2 regions of the Paenibacillus pabuli genome follow, and region 2 is predicted to be linked to the other one. Evidence: riboswitches for the same ligand, from Rfam matches in the RefSeq annotation. Region 2 holds a riboswitch; the other holds the start of a gene.
What was found. A riboswitch is a leader RNA that binds a small molecule or an ion and turns the genes downstream of it on or off. The one in region 2 is predicted to bind glycine.

Region 1 (10,494 bases), on a different contig from region 2:
AAGGAATAGTCTGTTACTTTCTTTGTATTATACCTTAATCTTCAGCTTCAGAAATGTCATGCCTTGAGATCCGTGAACTACATATAAGTCAATAGACGGGAGGAATTTTAACATGCTGCTGGAAGCCATCTATCACCAACCCAAACGGAACTGGGCCTATGCCTACGATAAGGATACCGTTCGCCTGCGCCTGCGCGCCAAAAAGAATGATCTCACCGAGGTATACGCCATGACTGGCGACAAATACGCATGGGAAAATACCAAAAAGCAGATTCCTTTGGTCAAGTTCACTTCCGATTCCATGTTCGATTACTATGAAGGTGAAATAAAGCCTCCGTATCATCGCCTGAAATATTCCTTTTTGCTCAAAAGTGGAGACGAGCAGATCTGGATGTCCGAAACGGATTTCCAGGAAGACGAACCGGACGATCCGGGGCAGATGTTTCAGTTTCCCTATATTCACCCGGGTGCGGTCTTTACGCCGCCTGAGTGGGTTAAGGATGCTGTTTTCTATCAGATCTTCCCCGAGCGTTTTGCGAACGGCAATCCGGACCTGAATCCGGAGAATGTCGAACCATGGGGCGGCGACCCTACACCGTCCAACTTCTTTGGAGGTGACCTCCAAGGTGTAATGGATCATCTGGACTACCTCAGTGAGCTGGGCATTAATGCGATTTATTTTACCCCCATCTTCGAAGCAACCACCAACCATAAGTATGATACCGAGGACTATCTGCGGGTAGATCGGCATTTTGGCGATGCGGACACCGTGAAACGATTGGTCAAGCTATGTCATGAACGCGGTATTCGGGTACTTCTGGATGCAGTGTTCAATCATTCGGGGAAGACGTTTGCACCATTTGTTGATGTGCAGAAGAACGGGGAGAAGTCCAAATACAAGGATTGGTTCCATGTTCATGAATTCCCGCTGGATGTGAAGGATGGTATACCTACGTATGAGACCTTTGGATTTGAGCCACACATGCCGAAGCTGAACACGGAGAATCCGGAGGTGAAGGACTACCTGCTGAAGGTAGCCGAATATTGGATCAAGGAAGTTGGCATGGACGGCTGGCGACTGGATGTCGCGGACGAAGTGGATGATGCATTCTGGCGCGATTTCCGCCGGGTGGTCAAAGCTGCGAATCCGGAGGCGTATATTCTCGGAGAGATCTGGAATGAATCCTCGGCCTGGCTGCAAGGTGATCAGTTTGATGCTGCCATGAATTATCCGTTTACCGATGCCGTGAATGGGTTCTTTGTAAAAAATAAAATGAATGCCGAGACGTTCGCGAATTCCATCGGACGGCAGCTGTCACGTTATCCGCTGCAAGCCAGCGAAGTCGCATTCAACCTGCTGGACAGCCATGATACGCCAAGGCTGCTGACGCTGTGCGAAGGCGATCAGCGCAAGATGAAACTGGCAGCATTGTTTCAGTTCACTTATCTAGGTACACCGTGTATCTATTACGGGGATGAGATTGGGCTGGATGGCGACCAAGATCCAGGCTGCCGGAAATGCATGGAGTGGGACGAAGCGAAGCAGGACCGCGAGTTGTTTACCTTTTATCAGCAGCTTATCGCCCTTCGCCATGCCCATCCCGCGCTGCGTGCAGAAGGCCACGTTCGATTCCTGCAAGCCCGTCCTGAAGGGAGCCAGCTGATTCTTGAACGGCAAAGTGAAGATGAACGCATCCTCGTTTTGTTTAATCGTTCGGAGGAAACGGCAATCATTGAATTTGAGGGTGGTGCAGGTGAATGGACCGAATTGTTGGACGGTAACCACCGGACTGCAAGGGACGGCGATGTCCTCGCTGTTGAACTGCCTGCATATGGTTATGCGGTATTAAGCACGGAAATCAGTCAGGGACAAAAGTAAATCTCTATTAAGCATCCCTTGTAGGTTACCTGAGACTTTCTACTTTGAATGCCAGAGTTAGGCTGAATCTCGGGTCTTTCCAAATAAAAAAGGCGTCCTTGCATGACCTTGTAAATGGGTCAGTGGACGCTTTTTTCCGTTTGTCTCCTGTAATAAATCCTGTCCTATCGGCTCATTTCTAAGCCTGCTCTTTCGAATTGTTCTTCGTGCTCTCCGGTTCGGACTCAGCTTCAGGTTCTGCTCGCTTCGCTTTGGGTTTCGCCAGCTTCTCCATCATTTTCCGGCCCGTTGGCGTCTGGGCCAAACCACCCTGAGCCGTCTCGCGGTGCCTGCTCGGCATGGCACTTCCCACTTCCAGCATGACGTCAATGACTTCGTCCGATGGGATGGCGCTCCGAACCCCAGCCAGTGCCATATCGGCTGCAGCCAGTGCTGTTACCGCACCCAGTCCGTTCCGGACGATGCATGGAATTTCAACAAGCCCTGCGACCGGATCGCAGATGAGGCCGAGTGTGTTTTTTAACGCGAGACCTACGGCATGAACGACCTGCTCCGGTGTCCCTCCACGCAGCTCCACCATTGCACCTGCGGCCATGCCGATTGCAGAACCGACTTCAGCCTGGCAGCCGCCCTCGGCACCGGAAATGAACGAGTTGTTGGCGATGACATATCCAATTGCACCTGCACAGAATAAGCCGTTCACCAAATGCTCATCACTCCATCCGAATCGCTCTTGGGAGCTGATGAATACACCGGGGATGATACCGCACGAACCCGCTGTCGGTGTAGCCACAATCCGGCCCATGGAAGCATTGACTTCGGAAACACACAGGGCGTAGGCCATCGCAAGTGCGGAGGCATCACCCGAGCAGGTTTCGCCCTGGCGAATATACTCGGCCATCTTTTTGCCGTCTCCGCCGGTCAAGCCACTGCGCGAAGTGGTGTCCTCCGTCAGTCCTTTCCGTACAGCCTCTTTCATCACCTGATAATATTCCGACATCTGCCGCACCACATCCGCTTCCGGCGTATTGGTCTCCTGAACCTGCTCCTCGATCATCAGCCGGGCAATGGTTTTGGATTCTGCCGTACAGATCGTATTTAATTCATGCAAGTGCTTAAACCGCATCCGGTTCAACCCCTCTCTTCAAATCAATGACGCGAATATCCAGCACATGGTCCAGTGATTGCAAGCGTTTCAACATCTCAGCGCTTGGTGCTCCGTCCATCTCCATCGCTGTTAGCGCTTCGCCATCCCGGGCTTTACGGTCCACTTGCATATAACCGATGTTAACTCCTGACGAACTGATCGTAGACGTCACGGAAGCAAGTACCCCCGCTTTGTCCGAATGACGCAGTACGAGTGTAGGGAATTCCCCGCTGATCTGCACCCGAAAATCATTTAACGTATGCACCGATACGCTGCCGCCGCCAATCGAAGCGCCAACGAGCGAACATTGACGCTCACCGTGCCACAGCTCAATCTTGACCGTATTGGGATGCGGAGCAGGTAGTCCACTCGTGAAGAACTCGACCTCCATGCCCGCTTGTTCTGCATATTCCTCGGCGTCCGGTATACGCGGATCATCTGTGACATAGTCAAGCAAACCACCAATTAAAGCCAGATCGGTACCATGACCCTGGTACGTATCCGCAAATGAACCGTACAGTGTCAACCTCGCACGTTCCGGGGTACTTCCCAGCCACTGGCGCGCAATTCTCCCCAGCCTCGCTGCCCCGGCCGTATGTGAACTTGAAGGCCCTGTCATCGACGGACCAATGATTGAAAAAACATCTTTAAAACGCATCCTGCACCCCTCCATATCGTCATATCCATTCAGACATGCACCATAATGTTCCTTGATTACTGAATGATGACATCAAAAAAGGACAGTAGAAGGCCTTAGGCCCTCTCTCTGTCCTCGTTACCTGAGAGTTTCATGATCAGGAGCAGCCGCAATCGGCATACCGTCCTCATCATATACCCCTTGGGTGGCGCAAATGCGCACTCTCCAGAGTTGCGTCCAACGATGGTACATTTACCTGAGAGATTAACCGCGGCGCCGGGTGCGCAGCAGCTTGCTCCTTCGGTGCCTGACAGCCGCCTTAGTGTTACCCTTGGCCTGGCCAGGTCTCTCCCGCTCGTTCTCATCCGCTGTATAGTCATATACTCGTTCGAACACCTATCAAACGTTTATCACTTGTTAGATTGATCATTCATATAACAGATTAATATGCAACACACGTAATGTCAATAAAAGTAACGTACTATTATCATCTTGGAAAAATTCCTGTTATATCATATGCATCCTTCCACGGGATGGTTCAGTTCAATATAGGACATAGACTAGCTATGAAGTGATTTTGAGGAAGAGCTGTGTTCCTTATAGTATGACTGTCTTGAAGGAAGCAAACTAGTAAGCCATAACACGAGAGCACCCAGCATCAGAACTGCAGAAACCACCGTATATACGGTTCGGAGAGAGATTACTTCCGCTACTCCCCCCATCGCCAAAATCGAAATAACCTGTAAGGCACTCAGCATCAGCCCAAGCACGCTGCTCATCCGCCCCATCAATTCTACCGGAATATTATTCTGATAAAAGGTAACCAGTCCCGTGTTCGCCAGTGCGGAACACAGCCCAAGCAGAATAAAGGCGAATGCGGCGAGTTCGAACGAAAACGAACGAGCGAACAGGAAATAACCAAGCGCAACCAGGAGCACGCCTCCGCCCATCATATGACGGATGGGTAATTGTTTGGCGAACAGCCAAACCAGCAGAGATCCCGTCAGATAACCCACTCCCGTAACACTCATCAACGCGCCATACTGCGACTCGGACAGGTTCATCACATGACGAATAAACACCACTTCCTGCGCATCCAGTGACATGCCAATGACAAGAATGATCTGGAACAAGGCATAAATTCCAACGACATAGCCCGAGTGACGACTGAAGCGCAACACGGCATGCCAATCCTGAGCGATCAGGCGAGGAGTTAGCTTTGTTGCTGTTCTACTGTTCCGCTCCCCAATGCCCAGCCTTGGCAGGAACATCAGAATCAGCGCAGACACCACAAAAGAAGCAGCATTGGCATAGATCGCCGCCACAGGAGACAGATAGATCAGCATGACTCCCGCTATGGCCGGACCCGTAATAAAAGCGCCTGAACTGATCATCGCCTGCAAGGAATTGAATCGCTTGCGCCGCTCAGCAGGAACCAGCCGGGTAATGTATACCTGCGAAGAAGGCACAAAGATGGAAGAAGACATGCTGACAAGAAACATGATGCCATACATCATCCATAGGCTGGGCATCAGCGGAAGCAATGCTACGAGCACAGCTCTCACCACATCGGCTCCAATCATCAGCTGCCGCTGGTCATAGCGGTCGATCAGACTGCCTGACCAGAACTTGGTGCATACCGAGGCAATCGGCGAGATGATCCACAAGCCTGCGACTGCCGCCGGAGACTGTGTCATGTTGAGTACCATCAGATTAATAGCCACTATATAGATGAAATCCCCCAGATTGGATATGCCCACTCCACCCAGCAGCAAGCCGGCATGTTTCCATCCACCTGGCTGGGCGTCTTTCCCTCTCTCCTTCTCGCGATCATTGCTCATCCATCAGATCCCTCCCAGGTTCATTCATGAATTATACAGAGCACTAAAGTTAAATCCAATAATTGTATTATCTCCTATTTCATCCTCTTTCGCAGTAAAAGAATGGACGATGCCTAACGTTGATCATCACTTTTCGCAAGGCTTGCCGTACAGCAAAGAGACTGCCGTTCATCCGGCAGTCTCAAGTGGGTTCAATCTTCGGTCGGTTTTCCATTTCATCGCTTGATTAAGGCAGATGCCTGCCGAAACCAATCCTTTACGGCATTGGCCTGTTCAAGTTCCAGAAAAACCGCCTTGAAACCGATGCGATTCACCATCAGCTTCGCCCGAACGGATAGCAAGGACTTGTTTCGCTGTCTCGAGGTAGCAACGGTATCTACCGTGACAACATGAGGCCGGCGCATCAGCGCCGTTCTGCGGGATATTGCCCGGTGGCGAATGGTTAGCAGCTTGCCTTGAATGCTCATCCCTTCATCCTTGAAGCATCCGTATCCCCAAACGGCAAATAAGGGGATGAAGAGAAATAGAAGCGCGCCCGTCGGACCCAGAAACACAGTACCCGCTGTTCCCAGCAGGACTGCACCAAGCAATTTCCAGCGCAGGAATAACCAACGGGCTCGATCCGGGGGCCTGTTCGCAGGTGGCTGCAATTCAAATTGCGGTACGATTCGGGCAAGCAGCTCATTCACATCGCGGAGCGGCAGCAGCGGATGAAGCATCATTTTTTTCTCCGTCTCTGAAGTCAAAACAAAAATCTCCACCTCGGCATAACCAAACGGCTGTCGCAACAGCCCCTCCCTGATCTCTACCGCCTGGACCTTCCTTGGAGAGAACACATGCTTTTTTCGGTCGAGCAGACCGGAAACGATCGTAATATTACCGCCTTCCTGCTCCACGGTGAATCCGGCATACTTGATCGTGAACAGGACAGCAGACAAGATCCAAGCCAGCAAAAACATGACAGGAACAAGTCCGAGCCACCAGATCGCTGGCAGCTGTCCAGCTCGCTCAACCAGGCTGCTGTAGAAGTGCGCAGGGAGCAGATCATCTGCGAAGGAATAAACCCCTGTACCGAATACGACAACGAGCGGCAGGTTCATCGTGGTCAGCGCTCCGGCGAACAGTCTGCCGGCTGACAGGCGCAGCAGAACCTTCCGTTCCCGCTGCACAAGTGGTGACGGCTCCTCGATACGATCCTCCTTTTGTTCAGGAGATTTTCCCTCATCATAAGAAGTATCATTTTCAGCATATTCTGCTGCGGGAGGCGCCTCCTCTTTCTTCACAGCTTCATTGCGCTTCTGATATAACCACTGCTCTACCCGCTCGGCTTCCGCAACGGCCAGAGCGGGTAGTACACCATCCGCCTCCTTGCTGCCTCCCGGCGTCTCAATCTTGAGCTGTGCCAGCTTGAGCAGCCGCTGAATCAGCGGCTGCCCCGTCTGAATGGAGTGAATACGACTGAAATAGATGGATTTCTCCTCCCGGACAAATATGCCCTGGCGCAGCACAATCCGATCATCCTGAAGCGTGTAGCTGAATTTACGCCATTTTAACCACCCATACAGAATGAACGGAAGCGCGAATAGCACGACTGCAGCAGCATAACCATACCAGGGAAACTTGCTCCAGTTCACGCCTTTGATGATGAGTAGCACGATGATGGGAATGATGGACTTCAATACGCTAAAAAAGGGAAATAAGACATACAGCTTATGTAAATGCTTTGATTCATTCATCGTGATCTTCCACCTTCGCCAGATGTCCGATACTGCGCTTCAATTGCTCTGCTTCCTCCCTTTCCAGTCCAGCGATGTGGAGTGTAGCAGCCGCTGTAACGATACTGACTTTGGCAAGTCCATACTTTCGCAGCAAAGGACCGCTCTCCAGCTCCACCTGCTGTACTCGCGTCATCGGCACAATTGTATCCTTATGCCACAACCAGCCGGAATGGATCTCCACTTCCTCCTCAGTGACCCGAAAACTGAAGTGTCGGTATCGTAATCCGGGCAGGATCCAGGTATACCAGACCAGTGAAATCATAAAAAGCCCTATTCCAAGCCAGCCCGGCCACAGCACCCAATCTCTAATCCATGCGACAATCAGATATCCGATGGCCAGAAGAATCAACAGCCCATTGACCATAAGGGCCGTCAGGGCTGTTGCTTGCTTGGCTTTGGGATGGAGACGCCGCCGTTCTCCGTTGTTATGCTCTGTGTACTCCATTGCGTGACTCACACTCTCCTACAATTCAAATTAAGGCTGACTGGACAATTTCAGATTCTTCGCCCAAGCTTGAAGCTTCTCCTTCGTCCATTCTTCGTTCTCACCCATGATGGAGTAACGCAGCCCGTTCTCGCTCCATGATATGTTCCGGATGCTCTTCATATACGAACCCTCGGTGTCCCGAACCTCTACCTTTGTCTCGTCAGGCAGCAGTGTGTCATCACCATTTTCCTCCGGAGCTTCAAAAACGGTCAGACTCACTTCAACCTTGTCATTGTTGACGTAGTACAAAGTCACTTCATCCCTGCTGAACTCTCCACTTGATGAATACATCTCAATCCGTGACAGCTCCAGCTCACCGTTCATATCCTGCAAGAAGGGTTGCCCCAAAGCTTGTTCGGCTTCTTCCAGACTCACTTCCGAATTCTGCGTTAGATCATTGAGATCCTGCACATCCACTTCTTCGGGAATGTCGATTACGAACGTATCCTCCGAAAATTCGGGATCGTACTGAATTGGATCATAGACCATTTCTGATTTTTCATCGCCATAGGTGCTGATGACTTTAACAATCATCCACGTTTTGGGGTCTACCCAATACTCGGAGGAAATGGATAATGTTCCTTCCTCTTTTGGCGTCAGTTTAATGTGAATGACATCCTGTCCCTGAAGCTCTTCCTGTCCCTGAAGCTCTTCCTGTCCCATCATATCCACATCATGGGAATCCCGCAACCGTTCCAGCTGATCCACCAGCATCTGCTTTTGAGTCTGTTCAGGCTGTTGTCCCATGGCAGATACGTTCATCGAATATGCCGTACCCGTCTCTTTTTCGTAAATGGTTATGTCCGTTCCGTTATTGACCGCATAGCTTACGTTGCCATTCTCCTCCGTTTCGGTGCGCTTACGCCCTGTCTTCCCGTCGACCCATTCCTTAATGTGCATGGTGTGAGTCAATTTGTCATCCGACCACACTTTCATCACACCTTCCGCATAGTACGAAGCGGGTTTTGTTTCTGCAGTGACAACCTTCTCGATCATCTCATCTCCTGACAGGCCAACCAGATCCTTTTCTGCGCAACCTCCGAGCAGTGACCCTGCAAGTAGAGCTGTACCGAGCATCATCCATCCTTTTTTCATCATTCCATTCATCCTCTCACATTGGGTTTAATTGCATTCCATCTCAGGCAATCGGCATGCAGCCAGCGTGCCGTATCCTTCAGCCGACCACATGCGCATCTCACCCCCATGCTTGATGGCAATCCGTTTGGCTATGCTTAATCCGAGACCCGAACTGCCCGCATACGCCTTCTCTTCCTGGTTCTGGTGTTGAACATAGGGTTCAAAAATGTGGTCCAGTTGTTCTTCAGGAATAGCAGGCCCTTCATTTTGCACCAAAATTAATGTTGTTCCAGCCCTGTACTTATCCAGCTCCAATTGCAGCGTAGGAAAGATCCATTCCGGAAGCGGCTGATCTGAAGCAATGACGCCCAGACCCATCACACCGTTCATGCTTGTATGACGAAGTGCATTGTTCATCAAATTATCTGTCAGGCGCATCAGTTGCTCGGGATGGATCCGGTAGAGGCGGTCTGTGCGGACAACCGTTCTCACGTCAATCTGTCCACGCTCGGCGAGCCCGCCATAACTTCCGAGCAGCATATCGAAGAACTCCTCACCTTCCACCTCAACCATGGCCATCTCCAATTCACTGGAACCCAGCGCCGTATACATTTCAAGTTCACCAATCATGTGCTTCATCCGTTCCACATTGCCAAACAGTATATCCCGGTACTCCCGTCTCTCCGGCAGTTCCAACTGCATATCAACATTAAGTGCCTCTGCATAGGCACTGATGGACATCAACGGTGTCTTCAGGTCATGAGACAGGGAAGCGACCATGAGCTCTTTCTCTTTTTGCTCCTGCTCCACCTCAGCCTGAGTCTGCCTGACTTTCTCCTGCATCGCATCGAATTGCTTCAGCAGCGTGCCCATTTCATCACGACGTACCGTTACGTCATCCATGGGAATTTCTCCCCGCGCAAAAGCATGCATCCTGCCCATCAGTTGTCTCATCGGACGGAATAGCTTTCTCGAGAGCAGCCAGAGCACCGTGCCATATAACAGGATAAAGAAAACAGCAGCGAACCCAACGACCCAGGTTGTCCGAACCGTGATGCCTTCCAGCCACTCTCCGCGAAGCATGGTAATCTCGTAAATCCCAACCAGCTCGCCTTTTTCCCATACCGGCTTCTTCAGCGTGAATGTGCGATGACGAATCTGCATGTCGTACAGATCACGATATAGTTCCGAACCCCTAACCGTATAAGCTCCGGCAGCCCAGGTATCCCCGCCGGATGTATACACCCGGATCCCTGAAGGCAGATAGAGGTCAAAGTTCACTTGATCACTCGCCAGTTCGGAGAGCGGAGCATAGGCATCGGAGGATTGCACACGGTACAGACCCGGGTCCGATAATACCTGCTCGACGGGAGCCAACCGTCCTGACAACTCCACATATTCCGTTACGGAACGCTGATCGTTATAGTAGTTGTATAGGGAGAATAGTGCCCAGCCTGCAGCGACAGGAAGCAGCATTACAATGAGAAAAGCAATCATCAACCAGTACTTCAGCTTCATTCCACCGGGTCCCCTACAAATCGGTATCCACTGCCCCATACGGTCTGAATCCAGCGTGGTCGATGGGGCTCATCACCGAGTTTGGCCCGCAGGCTCTTGACATGGACGGTCACCGTACCCGAGCTTCCGG
Region 2 (10,494 bases):
TGGGTCTTTCCATCGCCATGCTGGAGGAACTGCACAGCCGCGGAGCTACCGTGGTGGCTACCACTCATTTTGGGGAAATCAAGCATTTTGCTGCTGCCGCACAAGGATTTGAAAATGCACGGATGGAATTCGATACAGTTACACTGCAGCCTCTGTATCGTTTGCGTATCGGTGAAGCGGGTGAGAGTTACGCCTATTCCATCGCATTAAAGCTGGGTATGCCACAGCGCATTATTGATCGTTCTAAATCCATATCGGATCAGGGCATATCGAAAAGTCCTACCGGCAGCACAAGCTCCTTCGTGCCTGTAGTGAAATCAATACCTACAGAGAACTCTGTCCTTGAGCTACCTCAGAACCCCGCAGCTGCACAGAAAACCGGGAAGAAGGCAGATTCCCCGGTAAACATTGAAGCAAGAATTCCATCCCTGCCAGCAGAAGGTACGAAGTCTGTTCCCCCGGCGAAAAACTTCCGAAAAGGGGATCGTGTATACGCAGCCTATCTGAACCAATCAGGAATTGTCTGCGACGTGGAAGACAGTCGTGGAAACATCGGTGTAATGCTGCGCGGGCGAAAAGTCAAAATTCATAAGAAACGCCTAACGCTTCATATATCCGCAGATGAGCTGTATCCAGGCGATGACTATGACCTGGATATTGTGCTGGAGACGAAGGAGAATCGGAAGAAGCGCAAATTAATGGGACGCAAACATGTTGAAGGGCTGACCATTGAATTGCCACCTGAAGAATAGGGCCAGCCCTGTTATACTATGAGGTATGACGATATAGAGAAAGTAGGCATACCATGGGCGGAAATTTCAATTCCAATTCACAGGCCAAGACGACGAACACAAGTGCCTCCCCGGTCAATGTGCTTGTATGTCCATTGTGCGGGGAGGACAATGGCTGCTCCTATGCGGTTGGCCGTCCCCACTCCGAATGCTGGTGCAATCATGCCGAGTTTCCCAAAGGTGTGTTTGATCGCATTCCGGCAGAGCAGCGGCGTAAATCGTGCATCTGTCAGCGATGTCTGGAGACGTACAAAAATCAGACAGAACACAAACAAGAGCCTCACAGTTAACCCCTGTGAGGCTCTTGTTTTGCGATTGGTTGCATAAAACGGCGGAATCGCAATGAGTAAGTTTTTTTACATTTGTTGATAATGTTCTACAGCCTGCTTGAGCACAGGATGCTGTTCATCCATGGCTGTGTAATGGCTAAGTGCTGCAGCGATGCCCTTTTGTTTGATCAAATCCTGAAGCTCTGCTGCCTCCGGATCGTCGGGTACATCAAATTTGCAGGCTGCCGCCATGCCTCTTGCCAGGTTCGTCGTTCCCATTCCATACTCATGTGCCTGAAGCGCCGGGCGGACCAGACGGTCGTTGGGCGACAGCTTCCGCAGCGGTGAGCGCCCTACCCGGGTGACCTCATCGGTGAGATGTGGATTCACAAACCGCTCTAGGATTTTCTTAATATACTGCTGGTGATCTTCCGGGTTGAAACCAAACCGTTTCACAAGAACATCACCCGTTTCCTGCAAAGCACCATAGACGAGGGATTTCACCTTGTCGTCAGCAATCGCCTTTTGAATTGTATCGTACCCGTTCACGTAACCGATATATGCAGCGCAGCAGTGTCCCGTATTCACGGTAAACAGTTTGCGCTCGATATAAGGCTCGAGATCATCAACATAAAGTACACCTTCAATCGGAAGGAATGCAGGTGCCATCTGTGATCGATCCACGACCCACTCATAAAAAGGTTCAACCTGAACATGCAGCTTGTCTTCGTGATGCTGGATTGGCACAATCCGGTCTACTGCGGAGTCAGGAAAATACACATACTGATCAGCAAGAGCCTTAATCGGTTCTTCCAGAAGAGCGTATACATGTTCTTTCAGCTGTGTGCTGGCTCCAATGGCATTCTCACATGCAATAATGTGAAGAGGTTTCTGCACCGAACCTGAATTCAATCTTGCCTCAAGACCCTTGGCAATGCCTGGCGCAATATGTTTCAGGATTCCCACGCCGACTGCGGTTGTAACGAGGTCTGCCTCTGCAACGTTTTGGGCAACTGTCTCCAGCTGCGTTCCATCAATGGCATTTACCCCTTGTACCGTCTCCGTATCCTTCGTTTCGTTCGCCAGTTCGACCGTGTACTGTCCACGCTCCTGCAATGCTTGAACCAGCTCCTGGTTCACATCCGAGAAGATGACATTATATCCTGCCCGTGACAGGATCAATCCGATGAACCCCCGTCCGATATTGCCTGCTCCGAAATGAAGGGCCCTCATAGTTCCATTTCACTTTCGAGAATGGTAATGATTTCTTCCGCCGTTTTCGCATAACGAAGTGCTTCCATGTTCTCATCTTCGGCACAAATGACCGCAATGCTGGTCAGAATCTCCATGTGCTCACCGCCCTGAGCAGCGATGCCGATCACCATGTAGGCTTTTTCCTCCCCAAAATCCACCCCTTGCGGGAACTGGATCACGGAAATGCCTGTGGACAAAATGAACGATTTGGATTCTTTGGTTCCGTGTGGAATGGCAAGTCCATTGCCCACATAAGTGGAAACGATCTCCTCGCGCTCAAGCATCTTGTCGATATAGTCTGCAGTAATATGTCCTGCGTCCTTCAGAATCTGTCCTGCCATGCGAATAGCCTCATATTTGTCCTGTGCTGTTGCGTTCATAACCACTTTGTCTGTTGTAAGTATACTCATGTTTGTTAACCTCCAATTTCGGTTTTACTTCGATAAAATCCAACCAATTCCCTGGACAGGTAATGAATAAGATCATCCCGGATTCCCTTTTCCAGGAGTGTAATCATCTCATCCTGCAGTAATAATGCGCTGATCTCGCTCAGAACCTCCAGGCTCTCGCGGGATAACTCCCGCGGCCCAACCATCAGAAGAATATGGCTGACACCCACCGGGTCTTCCTCCGTCACGAGCAGCGGCTCTGATAATTGAAACAGGCTAATGGACGGCCTATAAATGCCATCACTGCGAGTGTGAAACAGCGCCAGTGATGTATCCGGGATTTTCTGGCTGCCCACCCTCTCCCGCGCTTCTAGCAGCCTGGCAATCTCTTCAGGGTCCTTCAGCACGCCGGATTCCTGCAGTACCTTGCACATGGCAAAGGCCGTTTCGTAAAATCCCATCTTACAGTTATCCAGCGGAAACACCTGAAACTTGCCTGTGATTCTTACAATCTCAATAAGTGTGGCATCAAGCCCCGCGGGATCAGCATGGCGATCAGGAGTCTTTCCGCTTCCTTTACTCTCTCCATACTTGACTTGTACCCGCTGCAGCGTCGTATTTTGAATGTAGAGACGCAGACGTTCACTTTCTTCCGCTGTTAACAAGGGACTCACCTTGTAATATTGATGCGGTTCCATCGGCAGATCGACTGTCGATAAAATGAGGTCATAGTCCTCTTCCGGAATCCGAGCGGCCTCATACCATGATGCACTGTCCACAATTCGGATCTCCGGAATCTCCTTGGACAACCGGCTGGACAGCATACGCGAGGAACCAATTCCACTTGTGCATACAATAATGGCCCGAATTTCGCGCTTCAGCACACGCAGTCGTTCGATGGAAGCTCCAAAATGCATGACCAGGAATCCAATTTCCTCATCCGGCACGTCCGTATCCGGCCATGCGTCATGCACCGCGTCTTTTACATCTCCGAACAGCGAATCGTAATCCTTGCGAATCTGTTGAAGCAGCGGGTTTCGTATGCTTTGTCTGCCTCCGATCCGCTCCATCACCGGCTGCATATGGGCGATCAGTCCTTCTCGCAGAAGGCGATCCTCCTGAAATGCATAACCTGTTCTCCCCTGCATCTGATCCATCAGGGAACGAACCATGTCCAGCAACACCAGATCGTCAACAGGCAGTAAGCGTGTGGAGTGAATAAGCTGCTCTGTTTCAATTAATAATTTGTGCAAATAGCTCTGTTCTTCTTTGGCAAAAGAGATACCCAGCTGCTCGGACAGCACGGTGCATAGCCGTGCAGCCATGTATTCAGGCACGCTTTTATCTCCAGTAGAAAGGTACATTGCTTTTTTGTCCGGAGAAGGAGCACGCCCCACGGTAAACCCTTTGCGAATGCGCACCAGCGCAACGGACAACTGGATAAGCAATTTGGTATACTGTCGCTCCGGAATATTTTCGAGCCAGTCAATATCCGGCTGCCACAACGCATTCTCAACCGTCAGTACGTCCCGATGGCCAATCATGCTTAGCAGCTTCTGATTCACCTTGGAAATCCCCTGCTCGGGTTGTCTTCCGAACAGATCCGATTCATCCAGATATTCGAGTGCAATTCCTGCGATGGCTGCACGATAAGCCGTCTCACTGCCATTGATCTTCACTCCGTACCCTCGCCTGCGAACCAGCTTCAGGCCGGCCTGACGAATACGGGGCTCAAGTTCATCCAGATCATTGCTCACTGTCGAGACCGTTACTTTCATGTCTGATGCGAGCGCAAGCAGTTTTACAGGCTCCGCCTCATCCAGCAAAATGCAAAGCATGAAGAGTTTACGCTCTTCGGGCGTAAACTCCACATATTCGTTCAGCTCCAGCTGCTGACGCAGTGAAGCCAAATCATCGGAACCAGGGTCAATTCGGACCCCGGTTCCTGATTTTTTTTCTAATTTCATACCAAAGGGTTCAAGCCACTTCTCAATCATCTGCAGTTCCCGATGGACGGTTCGTGTACTGACTTTGACCGCAATTGCAATTTCGCCGGCGGTTACTTCCTGCGGATGTTCTAACAGGAACTCCACAATTTCACGCTGTCTTTTCGTAATACTCATATCTCAAGCCTCCGGCTCAGGGAAAACGATCGCAACCTGTTATTTCAGGCGTTCAACGAGCGTATCGTATTCCGGGCTTTTTAGGAAGTTGTCGATGGATATATGTTCTGCGTTCGGTGCCACGCTGCGGGCACGGTCTGTCAATGTCTTCTGAGTAATAACAACGTCTGCATCCTGCGGGATATCACTGATTGCCGTGTTGGTTACCGCAACGTCAATCCCTTCAGCTTTCATCTTCTTGCGAAGAATGGAAGCACCCATGGCACTTGAACCCATACCGGCGTCACAGGAGAAGACGATTTTCTTCACATCGGTTTTCGCTTTCACAGCTGAAGAAGCAATATCCTCGGCTCTGTCCACTTCACGATTATCTGCCGCAACAGCAGCATTCGCCGTATTTCCTTGGCTCTTCATGTCTTTCATCCGATTCGATGCAGACTCCAGATCTTCTTCTTTTTGCTTGCCTGTTTTCAGCAGCAGCGCTGCAACCAGGAAGGACACGATAGCAGCTACAGCCACCCCTGCCAGCATTGCCAGATATCCACCTTTTGGTGTTAACAGGGAATATGCAATGATACTACCCGGTGAGGGCGCTGAAACCAGTCCGGCTCCGGTAAGCATAAAGGTTGCTGTACCTGCCACGCCACCTGCAATTGCCGCAAGAATCAGAATCGGTCTCATCAGAATGTAAGGGAAATAAATTTCGTGAATTCCCCCGAAGAAGTGGATGATAACCGCACCAGGTGCAGAGGATCTTGCTGTTCCGCGTCCGAAGAAGCAGTAGGCCAGCAGGATACCAAGTCCGGGACCCGGGTTGGATTCAAGCATGTATAATACGGATTGACCTAATTCTCTCGCTTGATCTGTTGCAATCGGTGTTAGAATTCCGTGGTTGATTGCATTGTTCAGGAACAATACCTTACCTGGTTCAATAATCAGGTTGACGAGTGGAAGCAATCCCAGATTCATCAGTCCCTGTACACCAGCAGACAATACAGTGCTGATCCCTTCTACTGCAGGTCCGATACCGAGCAGTGCAATAATCGCCAGGATTCCACCAATAATACCGGCTGAGAAGTTGTTAACCAGCATTTCGAATCCTGCTTTGATCTTGCCCTCAACGGCTTTATCGAACTTTTTGATGATCCATGCGGCCAGAGGTCCGGCAATCATGGCACCTAAGAACATCGGAATGTCACTGCCGACGATGACCCCTATAGTCATGATGGCACCAACGACACCACCACGCTGGCCATGCACCATAGTACCTCCGGTGTAACCAATAAGCAGTGGCAGCAAATATTTGATCATCGGATCTACTAACAGCGCCAGATCCGCGTTAGGGAACCAGCCCTTTTCAATAAATAGCGCCGTAATTAACCCCCATGCAATAAACGCACCCATGTTCGGCATAACCATACCGCTTAGGAAGCGGCCAAAACGCTGAACGCCTACCCGGAGACCGCCTTTGGAATTGGACGTTTGGTCCAAGTTACTCATTGTATTATCCTCCTCGGATCAAGTAGTAATCATTTATGAAAGGGGTATCATTTCTCCCCTGCTGTTATCCTAAGCCAGATTGGTCTCCGGTTCAACGAAATGAAAGCGTACTTTCGTCATGATCATTGATGACAACATTGTGTTTATGTAATCGTTTTAATGGTGATGAGAGGGTTCTAACCCTTGATATAATTGGTTTTTTTCATGTGTGACTTATGTCATTTACGGTGTTGATTTCAATAATATAGCATGTGCGATTCAGGCTTATTCCATCCAGTTTTGGCACCCCCAACGTCAACAAAGCCGTGTCCTGGAAAGCACGAAAAAGCCTGAATGAGCTCCAAGGCTCACACAGGCTCTGAAGACGTGCGAGGACGTCCAGTTTATGAAGAAATCATAGGTTATTATAGGTTATTTAGTGCAAACACATTCTACTCTTCGGTATGCTTGCGATAGGCATCAGCATTCATCAGTTTCGACAAAGCTGCTGTCAGATCACCTTCAACACGAATCTCGATCATCCAGCCTTCTTCGTAAGGCGAACTGTTAACCAATTCAGGTGCATCCTGCAGTGCTTCATTCACGGCAATAATGGAACCACTTACCGGAGAAAACAAATCTGAAACCGTCTTAACGGATTCAATCGTACCAATACTTTCTTCCGCTTTTACATCCGATTCAAGGTCAGGCAATTCCACAAACACAATGTCACCCAGCTGATGCTGCGCGAACTCGGTAATGCCGATCCGTACAGTATCCTCCCCTACGGTTTGCACCCACTCGTGCTCTTCACTGTACAGGAAATCACTTTTCAATTCGCTCATCGATATCCGCCTCGCTTTTCATTAATGAGTGCATGCGTCCTTCGGCCAACCCTTTTTCCCAGAACATAGCGTAAGATATTTTTGAATGAAATGTCAAGATACCTCACAAATTATTTGATTTTTGATGATTACAGCCTGTAACGCAAACACCCTCACTCTACATATAATGGGTAATATTAGAATAGTAAGCGCACTCTTTTTATATACACGAACAATAATTATAAACTAATAAATATTATTCGGTTTTTTATTAATTTTCGTGATATCGTTCTTGACATCGATAGTGGATTCACGTTTTAATGAGAGAGTAAATGTTAATTGTTGTGTGCATCACCCGCGGATGAATGTAAAGGGAGAGATTACCCGTGACGCCCAACTCTTGGATGCATGCGGTAACGCCGAAGGAGTAAACCACCCGACAAGCGGGAGGTGAATCTCTCAGGCAAAAGGACTTTTACGGGACGCAACTCTGGAGAGCATCTATTCGCCCTGTATGGGGCGTTTTGATCACCCAAGGGGAAACCTGCTGCAACTTATTGGCGGGGTAACTCTCAGGTACCAAGGACAGAGCCTAAGAATACAGCGTGCTTCTGGCATGCCGGTTCTTTGGCCTGTCCTTTTCCTTTTTCCCAAAAAAACGAAAGTCAGGATCGAGCCGGCGCTGTCATCAGCGCAGCCTTAATCATACTTATCCAAGAAAAGAATGCATCATTCATGTTATACACTCGGCCCGGTAGCGGCCATAACGAGGTGATTTGATGTCCGATTTGCTTAGAACTCCACTCTATCCACTTTATCAGCAATATGAAGGTGTACGGTGCATCGATTTTGGAGGCTGGGAGCTTCCGGTGCAATTCAGCGGGATTCAGAAGGAACATGAAGCGGTGCGCGAACGGGCTGGACTGTTCGATGTATCCCACATGGGTGAATTCACGGTGCAGGGTGAACAGGCCGAAGCATTTTTGCAGAAACTGACGACCAACGACGTGACCACACTAGTTCCCGGCCAGGCACAATACACGTTAATGTGTTACCCGGACGGTGGCGTAGTGGACGATCTGCTCGTATACAAGCTAAAAGATCAGCATTATATGCTCGTCGTGAATGCCTCCAATATTGACAAGGACTGGGCCTGGTTGCAAGAGCACATGGTTCCTGGGGTAAGCATGACGAATGACTCCGCGGAAACAGCTCTCCTGGCTCTACAGGGCCCGCTTGCTGCAGACATCATCGGAAAAGTTACAGATACCGCCGTATCCATAATCGAGCCTTTTCGTTTTGTACAGAATGCTGAGGTTTGTGGTGTAAAATTGCTGCTATCCCGCACCGGTTATACCGGTGAAGACGGCTTTGAACTCTACGTACAGGCAGATCAGGCCGCTGCGGTCTGGAACGGATTAATGGAGGCTGGTGCAGATCAAGGACTGGTTCCGGCTGGGCTTGGTGCACGGGATACACTCCGATTCGAAGCGAAGCTGCCGCTGTACGGACAGGAACTGTCACCGACCATTTCCCCGCTGGAAGCTGGCGTAGGCATGTTCGTGAAGCTGGATGCCGGACCTTTTATCGGACACGAAGCCCTATTGCAGCAAAAGAATGATGGGCCAGCCCGCAAATTGGTCGGCATTGAAGTGCTGGAGCGAGGTATTCCGCGTCCCCACTATCCCATCTACGCCGAAGGCGTGCAGATCGGAGAAGTAACGACAGGTACACAGTCACCTACGTTGAAGCGTAATTTGGGACTCGCACTTATCGACAGTCAATATGCTGCGCTGGGTACCCCGCTCGAGATTGAGATTCGCGGCAAGAAACTGAAAGCCGAGGTCGTGAAGACCCCTTTTCATAAACGGACGCGTACGTCAAAGACACCTACCCAAGGAGCTGATTAGCATGAGCAAGCACCGCTATATTCCCATGACTGAACAGGATCAGAGCGCCATGCTCGCAACCATCGGTGTGGACACGATTGAAGATCTGTTCCAGGACATTCCACAGGAGATTCGTTATCAGGGCGAGCTGCCTGTCTCCTCCAAACTGGATGAATACGCACTGACGCGCCATATGTCCAAGCAAGCGGGTACGAATGCCAATTTTGAGACACACGCCAGTTTCCTGGGTGCAGGCATTTACGATCATCACATCCCTTCCGTTATTAATCACGTCATTTCCCGTTCCGAGTTCTATACTGCCTATACGCCATATCAGCCCGAAATCAGTCAGGGCGAGCTCCAGGCGATCTTCGAATTTCAATCGTATATCTGTGAACTGACTGGCATGGCTGTAGCCAATGCGAGCATGTATGATGGCGCAACCGCATTTGCGGAAGCAGGGAACCTGGCCGCTGCGGCAACCCGCCGCAAACAGCTGATCGTATCCCGTACCGTTCATCCAGAAGCCCGTCAAGTATTGAAGGCTTATGCACACGGTCTGAATTTGGAGATAGTCGAGATTGGTTATCAGAATGGGGTGACCGACTGGGAGGCCCTTCAAGCGGCCGTATCGGATGATACCGCAGCCGTCATGATTCAGAGCCCTAACTTCTTCGGTGCCGTGGAAAATGTAAAACAGGCGGCAGACCTCGCGCATGCGCACAAGGGTCTGCTCGTGGTCAGCGCAAACCCGCTGGCGCTTGGCCTGCTCGAAGCTCCAGGCAAGCTGGGTGCCGACATCGTTGTCGGCGATGCACAGCCCCTTGGCATTTCCGCTTCGCTCGGTGGTCCTACATGTGGATATTTCGCTGTTTCCCAGGCTCATATGCGCCGGATTCCTGGCCGGATCGTTGGCCAGACAACCGATCGCAACGGTAAACGCGGTTTTGTACTGACGCTCCAAGCGCGGGAACAGCATATCCGCCGTGAAAAGGCGACATCCAACATCTGCTCCAATCAGGCTTTGCTAGCGTTAAGCGCTTCTGTATATATGTCTACCATGGGAAGACAGGGCATGATTGATGTAGCTGATCTGAATTTGCAAAAGAGCTATTATGCGCTTCAAGCACTGACTGCGATTCCTGGGGTCAGCCTGACCTTTAATGCACCTACATTCAATGAGTTTGTCATTCAACTGCCCGAAGGAACAGACGTCGATGCCCTTCAGTTGAAGCTGCTGGATGCCGGTTTCATCGGTGGATATGAACTTGGACGGGATTACCCGGAGCTTGCCGGACATATGCTGGTAGCCGTGACGGAACGGCGCAGCAAGGAAGAGATTGACGAATTCGCACGTGTATTGGAGGGATCGCTGTGACTCAGGAAATGACAACCATCCAAGGACAGCCGGAAACGGCAGCTCCTTCCCAAGCCGAAACCAGTATGAAACAAGTGGCACAGGCAGCATCGCCTGCT

Region 1: another riboswitch for glycine. It lies ahead of sdaAB (L-serine ammonia-lyase, iron-sulfur-dependent subunit beta); the one in region 2 lies ahead of gcvT (glycine cleavage system aminomethyltransferase GcvT).

Annotation. Positions count from the first base shown of each region.
Region 1 is NZ_JBDOIO010000003.1:3,763,103-3,773,596, forward strand. Features, by position in the region: gene ABGV42_RS18855 (alpha-glycosidase) at 113-1,879, shown strand; gene sdaAA (L-serine ammonia-lyase, iron-sulfur-dependent, subunit alpha) at 2,058-3,005, opposite strand; gene sdaAB (L-serine ammonia-lyase, iron-sulfur-dependent subunit beta) at 2,995-3,684, opposite strand; glycine riboswitch at 3,791-3,894, opposite strand; glycine riboswitch at 3,899-4,027, opposite strand; gene ABGV42_RS18870 (MFS transporter) at 4,224-5,504, opposite strand; gene ABGV42_RS18875 (PH domain-containing protein) at 5,720-7,240, opposite strand; gene ABGV42_RS18880 (PH domain-containing protein) at 7,233-7,739, opposite strand; gene ABGV42_RS18885 (LolA family protein) at 7,758-8,867, opposite strand; gene ABGV42_RS18890 (sensor histidine kinase) at 8,892-10,364, opposite strand; gene ABGV42_RS18895 (response regulator transcription factor) at 10,361-10,494, opposite strand, start outside.
Region 2 is NZ_JBDOIO010000004.1:618,133-628,626, reverse strand. Features, by position in the region: gene ABGV42_RS22435 (endonuclease MutS2) at 1-752, shown strand, start outside; gene ABGV42_RS22430 (cysteine-rich CWC family protein) at 806-1,081, shown strand; gene ABGV42_RS22425 (mannitol-1-phosphate 5-dehydrogenase) at 1,148-2,293, opposite strand; gene ABGV42_RS22420 (PTS sugar transporter subunit IIA) at 2,290-2,724, opposite strand; gene ABGV42_RS22415 (BglG family transcription antiterminator) at 2,730-4,826, opposite strand; gene ABGV42_RS22410 (PTS mannitol transporter subunit IICB) at 4,866-6,326, opposite strand; gene gcvH (glycine cleavage system protein GcvH) at 6,758-7,150, opposite strand; glycine riboswitch at 7,491-7,614, shown strand; glycine riboswitch at 7,618-7,720, shown strand; gene gcvT (glycine cleavage system aminomethyltransferase GcvT) at 7,909-9,039, shown strand; gene gcvPA (aminomethyl-transferring glycine dehydrogenase subunit GcvPA) at 9,041-10,396, shown strand; gene gcvPB (aminomethyl-transferring glycine dehydrogenase subunit GcvPB) at 10,462-10,494, shown strand, end outside.